Regions from separate parts of the Sporosarcina sp. G11-34 genome, predicted to be linked through region 3. Evidence: riboswitches for the same ligand, from Rfam matches in the RefSeq annotation. Region 3 holds a riboswitch; each other region holds the start of a gene.
The links. Region 3 has a riboswitch for S-adenosylmethionine ahead of KSU66_RS08935 (glutathione ABC transporter substrate-binding protein). Riboswitches for the same ligand answer to the same signal wherever they lie in the genome.
Positions count from the first base shown of each region.

Region 1: it holds a riboswitch for S-adenosylmethionine, as region 3 does, so the genes downstream of both, ssuE (NADPH-dependent FMN reductase) here and KSU66_RS08935 (glutathione ABC transporter substrate-binding protein) in region 3, are expected to answer to the same signal.
Region 2: it holds a riboswitch for S-adenosylmethionine, as region 3 does, so the genes downstream of both, KSU66_RS02540 (carboxymuconolactone decarboxylase family protein) here and KSU66_RS08935 (glutathione ABC transporter substrate-binding protein) in region 3, are expected to answer to the same signal.

Region 1 covers NZ_JAHNZW010000003.1:160,217-162,488, forward strand. The annotation lists gene KSU66_RS04985 (argininosuccinate synthase) at 1-1,045, shown strand, start outside; SAM riboswitch class I at 1,255-1,359, shown strand; gene ssuE (NADPH-dependent FMN reductase) at 1,452-2,015, shown strand.
Region 2 covers NZ_JAHNZW010000002.1:85,779-88,050, forward strand. The annotation lists gene KSU66_RS02535 (ABC transporter ATP-binding protein) at 1-316, shown strand, start outside; SAM riboswitch class I at 619-743, shown strand; gene KSU66_RS02540 (carboxymuconolactone decarboxylase family protein) at 919-1,587, shown strand; gene KSU66_RS02545 (alpha/beta fold hydrolase) at 1,847-2,272, shown strand, end outside.
Region 3 covers NZ_JAHNZW010000005.1:195,236-197,507, reverse strand. The annotation lists gene KSU66_RS08940 (M20/M25/M40 family metallo-hydrolase) at 1-924, shown strand, start outside; SAM riboswitch class I at 1,182-1,287, shown strand; gene KSU66_RS08935 (glutathione ABC transporter substrate-binding protein) at 1,438-2,272, shown strand, end outside.

The sequences.
Region 1 (2,272 bases), on a different contig from region 3:
TAATAGTTACGTAATAGATGCAAAAGAAGAGTATGCAAATGAGTATGTTTTGCTAGCTTTGCAAGCACATGCCTATTATGAAGATAAATACCCGCTTGTATCAGCACTATCCCGTCCACTTATTTCTAAAAAACTCGTAGAAATTGCTGAAAAAGAAAACGCAACGGCTGTCGCACATGGCTGCACAGGAAAAGGAAACGACCAAGTTCGTTTTGAAGTTGCTATTAAAGCATTGAATCCTTCGCTTGAAGTGATTGCACCTGTACGTGATTGGGCATGGTCTCGTGAAGAAGAAATTGAGTATGCTAAAGAAAAAAAAATACCTATCCCTATTAATCTTGATAGCCCATACTCAATCGACCAAAACCTTTGGGGACGTAGTAATGAGTGTGGAATTCTTGAAGACCCGTGGGCGACACCTCCTGAAGGTGCTTACGGCCTAACAGTTGCAATTGCAGACGCACCGGATACACCAGAAATAATTGAGATAGAATTTAAGAAAGGAGTTCCCGTTAGTGTAGACGGTAAGAAATATAAACTAAGTGAACTCATTCTTCACTTGAACGATATCGCGGGGAAGCACGGCATCGGCAGAATCGACCACGTTGAAAACCGTCTTGTCGGTATTAAATCACGAGAAGTGTATGAATGCCCGGGTGCAATTACTCTTCTTAAAGCACATAAAGAGTTGGAAGATCTGACACTTGTAAAAGACATCGCTCACTTTAAGCCTGTCGTTGCTAAGAAACTAACAGAACTTATTTACGATGGACTTTGGTTCTCACCGCTTAAAAGTGCGTTGGAAGCATTTCTAAAAGACACACAGCAATATGTAAACGGTACAGTCCGCGTAAAACTATTCAAAGGTCACGCAATCGTTGAAGGGAGAAAATCACCAAACTCGCTTTACAATGAAAAACTTGCAACATATACAGCCGAAGATGCATTCGACCAATCAGCAGCAGTCGGTTTCATTAAGCTTTGGGGTTTGCCTACCGAGATTCACAGCATGATCCATAAAGAAAAAGAAGATGCTAAGAACTGAAGGGTCTTTAAGGATATAAAAAAATATCCCGAATCAATGTCATTCTAAAAGTGACTAGATTCGGGGGATTGGTCTTTCTTATTTATTCATATTTACTATTTTCATCTAATGAGTTTGTATAGATGGAATAGAAAACCTATTAATCTAATATGCTTTGATCCTTGACAAAGGTACTGGATGCGTATTATGATTATTCCAACAACTCCATAAAATTATCAAGAGAAGCTAAGGGACTGGCCCGATGAAGCTTCAGCAACCTCTGCATAGCAGGAAGGTGCTAAGTCCAGCAAGAGTAACTTCTTGGAAGATAAGAGTAGTAGCCCATATGTGCTCATCCCTCTTTTCTATCGAAAAGAGGGATTTTTTTATGAAAAAATAGAAGGAAAATAGAGGGGAATGGTAATAAATGAGTAAAATTGTAATTATATCTGGTAGCCCATCAACTACATCGCGAACGGATCTTGTATTAAGATTTGTAGAGTCTTTATTACATAAAAAAGGTTTTTCTGTCGACTATATTTCAGTACCCGATTTGCCACCTGAAGATTTAGTATACGCCCGTTTCGAAAGCCCAGCGATTAAAAAGGTCGTCGAGCTAATAGAAAATGCGGATGGAATTATAATTGGCTCTCCTGTATACAAAGCTTCTTTTACAGGTGTGCTCAAATCGCTACTAGATTTGTTACCAGAAGATGCATTTAGGGATAAGCCTGTATTGCCATTTATGGTCGGCGGTAGCAGTGCTCATTTACTGGCAATCGAATTTTCTTTGAAACCAATCATTAATAATCTAAAAGGAATTTCTACACAAGGGATTTACTTCGTAGATTCGTTGATAGATAAAGAAAATAGTGATAATCCCATTAAAGAAACAGATTGCGAATTGCGATTACAAACACAACTACAGGAATTAATAAATGCGATTGAAACAAAAAAACGTATAACAAAACTAGAGCTAAGCTTGGTTTGATAAATAAATGTATTCATAACACGGAAAGTAGGGGTGCAACCATGACAAAAAAAGAATGTATTTAAATGCATTTGAAATGAATTGTGCGGGGTTCCAGTCACACGGATTGTGGAGACATCCGGAAAATCATCCCGCGAAACAAGTGAAGCGGGTAGCATTAACCCAATAAAAGTAAAAATGAAAAAGCTTGTGCCCAGGAATTTTATATCCAGGTACAAGCTTTCTATCTACTTATAATTATCTATGGGAATCCTTGA
Region 2 (2,272 bases), on a different contig from region 3:
GAAGTTATTGTTATTGGATGAACCATCTTTAGGAATTGCGCCTCTCCTTGTTGAAGAAATATTTCAGAACATTAAACAGATTAATAAAGACGAAGGCACATCTATTCTAGTTGTTGAGCAGAACGCGAATGTTGCGTTGGCGATTTCCGATTACGGATATATTATGGAAAATGGTCGAGTTGCGATGCAAGGAGATGTGGATTATCTGTTGTCAAACGAAGAAGTACGCGAACATTATTTAGGTGTTGGAAAAGAAGGCGAGAAAAGCTTTAGGGAAGGTAAATCGTATAAACGACGTCAAAGGGTTGTGTGGTAGAAATAGAAAAAGTAAAACCGCCTCAGAAATGTGGCGGTTTTACTATGTAACATGCGGCACTACTGGGCAATCCCCAGTTGGATTAGGTGTAGTATTATTTTTCCACGTTCCGTCGAAGGGGCCCCTGCACGGGACAGAGAAGTGCCGCGTCTCTGTGACTCTTAGTCTACGCATCTTTGCCAAGAAATATACACTTACGATAAAGTTTTAGAAACTTATTATTAACTAGTCTTACAATTTAGACTTGATATTTAATTCTGTTGTGTTATGATAATCTTAATGCATCCTAATTGAATAGTATTTCCTTATCTAGAGTCGGGGGAGGAACTGGTCCTTAGATCCCGCGGCAACCCTTGTTTAGCTGAACGTTCAACTAAACGAAATGGTGCCAATTCCAGCAAGCTTATTTAAGCTTGAAAGATGAGGGAGAGCTTGATTTATAAAATCAGACCTCTTCCTTATCGGATGAGGTTTTTTATTATTTCAGAATGGATGCCATTCATCATAATATGTATTACGTTTTAAACCAAGTTTTTCAATTGGTTAAGTTAGTGAATTGGTATGGATGAAACAAACAAAAAAACTATATGGGGGAATACAAAATGACTACAACACAAAAAACAGATAGCCTTTATCAAAAATCGAATTTTAACCGAATCGGGGAGCTAGGTAAGCTTGCACCGGAACAGTTTTCATCTTTTATAAACTTTAATAACAAAGCTTTGGCTGAAGGGAAGTTATCTGTAAAACTAAAAGAATTGATCGCAATCGCAGTTGCACATGTGACTGGGTGCCCATATTGCATCGATGTTCATGTAACGGCTAGTAAAAAAGCAGAAGTTACAAAAGAAGAAATCGGAGAAGCGATTTTTGTTGCAACGGCGTTAAAAGCAGGTTCGGCATTTGCACACGGAGTGAATGCATTAAATTCATTCGATGGTCAAAACGATGATGAGCTTTATAAAGCATCTTACTTCAATCGAATTGGCGAATTTTCAAAACTGAATGGCGATGTTTTTAAAGCGTTTATCGACTTCGATCAACAAGCTTTGAAAGCTGGGAAATTGACTGTTAAAGAAAAAGAACTTATCGCAGTCGCAGTCGCACACGCAACAGGTTGCCCGTATTGCATCGATCTTCATACAAAAGCGGCAAAGAAAGCGGGTTCAAGTTTGGAAGAAATCGCAGAATCAATTTTCGTTGCGGTTGCACTAAAAGCAGGAGCAGCATTTGCCCATAGCGTAAATGCACTTGAGGCCTATACGGAGTAATTCATTCGGTGTAACAGATGAATAAATTAAAGCCAACCATATTTGATAATGGTTGGTTTTTTTCTTTTTAAATTGTCATAATTCCGAGCGATACATATACGTTGTTTTTTAAAATTCATGTTATAATAGTTTTGTACGGATAACATTTTATCTGTTTTGAATAATCAGTGGTATTTAGCGATTAAAAGAATAACCACTATTAAAACTCATTTATTAAAAAAATTTACACACCTATATAAAGGAACGGGGAGAATTTTATTTGTTACATTATCAAACGCATGTTTTAGGTCCTGATCATGATTGGGTCGTATTCCTTCACGGACTTGGTGGTAATTCAAACATTTGGTACAAGCAAGTAAAGGAGTTTAAAACCCATTTTAACCTTCTTTTTATAGATTTAAAAGGTCATGGTGGATCGGTGGATCATCGGCCTGAATTACTGGAGTACACAGCGGAAGTACTAACGGAAGATGTCGTTAAAGTATTGGATTTTTTATCGATTGAAAAAGCCCATTTTGCCGGGATTAGTTTAGGGTCCGTTATTTTACACGGTATGCATATTTACGCTCCGCATCGTATTAAGAGTATGATTTTAGGTGGAGCAATTATCCGGTTTACAAGGTTTGCCCGGGTGCTGCTGAAAACAGGTGATTTAATTAAAGGGCTCGTTCCTTATATGTGGCTC
Region 3 (2,272 bases):
TCAGCTCTTTTCTACGGAAAAGAAACGCATGTCGGTGAACCGATGAGGGGGATTACAGCGAACTATATTGCTTCTTTCCTTACACAGCGGATGGAGTGGAATCCATTGTTCAGTGAATCAGACCTTGGCGAAACAACACCGTTGCCGGTTTCGCTGCAACAGAAAGACTTGAAAGCACAATATTCCACGCAAACGCCTTACCGCGCAGCAGCTTTGTATAATGTCTTCCTATTTAAGCGTACGGCCGATGAAGTGATGGATTTGTTTGAACAAGTAGCAATGGAAGCGATGGATGAATGCAGTGCTGCGTATCAAGCGGTTTGTGACAGAGAGCAAGTTAAAGGTGTAGGGAATCCTCGTGTCATTCGCTATGAGGAATTGTTAACGTACGCGACTGAGAAACTTGGGCAAGAAGAAGTTGAACGATTGAAAAATACGGTGCTTGACAACATCGAGGCGGATGATCGTGAACTCTGTATTGAAATCGTAGATAATTTAATGATTCAATGCCAAGAACTTGCACCGGCTACGGTTATTTTCTATGCACCGCCGTATTATCCGGCTGTCAATACGTCTGATAATCCTTTAGTGAAGGAATCAATCGCTTTAGTTCAAAAGGAAGCGAGTAAGTTCGATCTAGAGTTGGATCAAATTCATTACTTCAATGGTATTTGCGATCTAAGTTATGTTAATTACGAAGATGATGGCGATGGTTGGGTGGCGTTTGAGCGTAACACGCCGGTTTGGGGAGATACATACAGTATTCCCTTTAATGAGATGGCGGAGTTGAGTGCGCCTGTATTGAATGTGGGTCCGTTTGGTAAGGATGCACATCAACGGACGGAACGACTTCAAGTAGATAGTGCGTTTGTGGAGATGCCTCAGATGATTGAGGCTTTGATACGAAATATGTTTAAAGAGTAGTACAGATTTTTAGGTACCTGTGCATGACACTATTCTGACTATACAAACAAATTGTATAAAGTGAAAAGGGGAAGCTGACTACTTCGTACTTTGCAGATTTTTATTTGACCTTTTATTCAGATCCTTGAATTGTCATAATTCAGCGATGCGCAGTGCCCTTTTCTATCAAAGTATTGCATGTTTACTTGTTTTATTTAAGGGGTCATGCTAAAGTGAGATAAATTAGTTGCTTAATTCAAACAACTACATACTTTTAATTCTTATCACGAGAGACGGAGGGAACGGCCCTTAGATGTCTCAGCAACCAGCTTTTTAGCATGGTGCTAATTCCAATAGGTATTTTTTATACCTTGCAGATGAGAAGATTGTCTTATCGTTCGGGACCCTCTTCTTAATAGAGGGTCCTTTTTATTTTGGAAAAATGAAATACTTATAAAATGATAGACAAGGAGTAGAAGAAATACATATATTAAAAGCCGATCACTAGAAGAGAAAAATGGAGGATGGATAACAATGAAAATCAACAGGAAATGGTTAAATATATTAGTATTAGCATCAGTCATGGCGCTTGCAGCCTGTACGGGTGGAGAAAGTAAAGAAGAAGCCAATGCGCCAAAGGAAGGAAAAGCTGAAATAAGCGGCGACTTGGTTCTTGCTGTTCAATCGGATGCGAGTACGTTAGATCCTGCTGGGTCGGATGACGTCCCTTCGCATAACGTGCAACAAGCAATTTTCGAAGGCCTTATAAAACGAGATGACGAAAACAATCTAATTCCAGGTTTAGCAAAAGAATGGACAGTTGTAGATGAATTAACTTATGAGTTTACGTTAGAAGAAGAAGTTACATTTCATGATGGAGAAGCATTCAATGCCGAAGCAGTAAAAATTAACCTTGAGCGTCTAATAGATCCAGAAGTGGCTTCTTCAAAATATAATAGGTATGAAATGATAGCGGACATAGAAGTACTTGATGAATTTAAATTAAGAGTGACAACTGAATATCCTTTTTCACCTATATTGGCCCATCTTTCACATAGTGGTGCTGGCATAATCAGTCCAAAAGCGATTGAAGCAGATTATGAAGCAATTAAAAATGGAAAAAACCCAGGAACAGCAATTTCTGAAAATCCGATTGGAACAGGTCATTTTAAGTTTGTAAGCTGGACGCCTGGTGATGAAGTAAAACTTGTCAAAAATGATACATATTGGGGAGAGCAAGCACTTGTAGATACGGTCACTTTTAAAATCGTACCGGAAAGTGGCACACGTAATGCTGATCTTGAGCGTGGATTTGTACAAATTGCTGACCCAGTTCAACCGATTGAAGTGGATTTGCTGAACGGCAGTG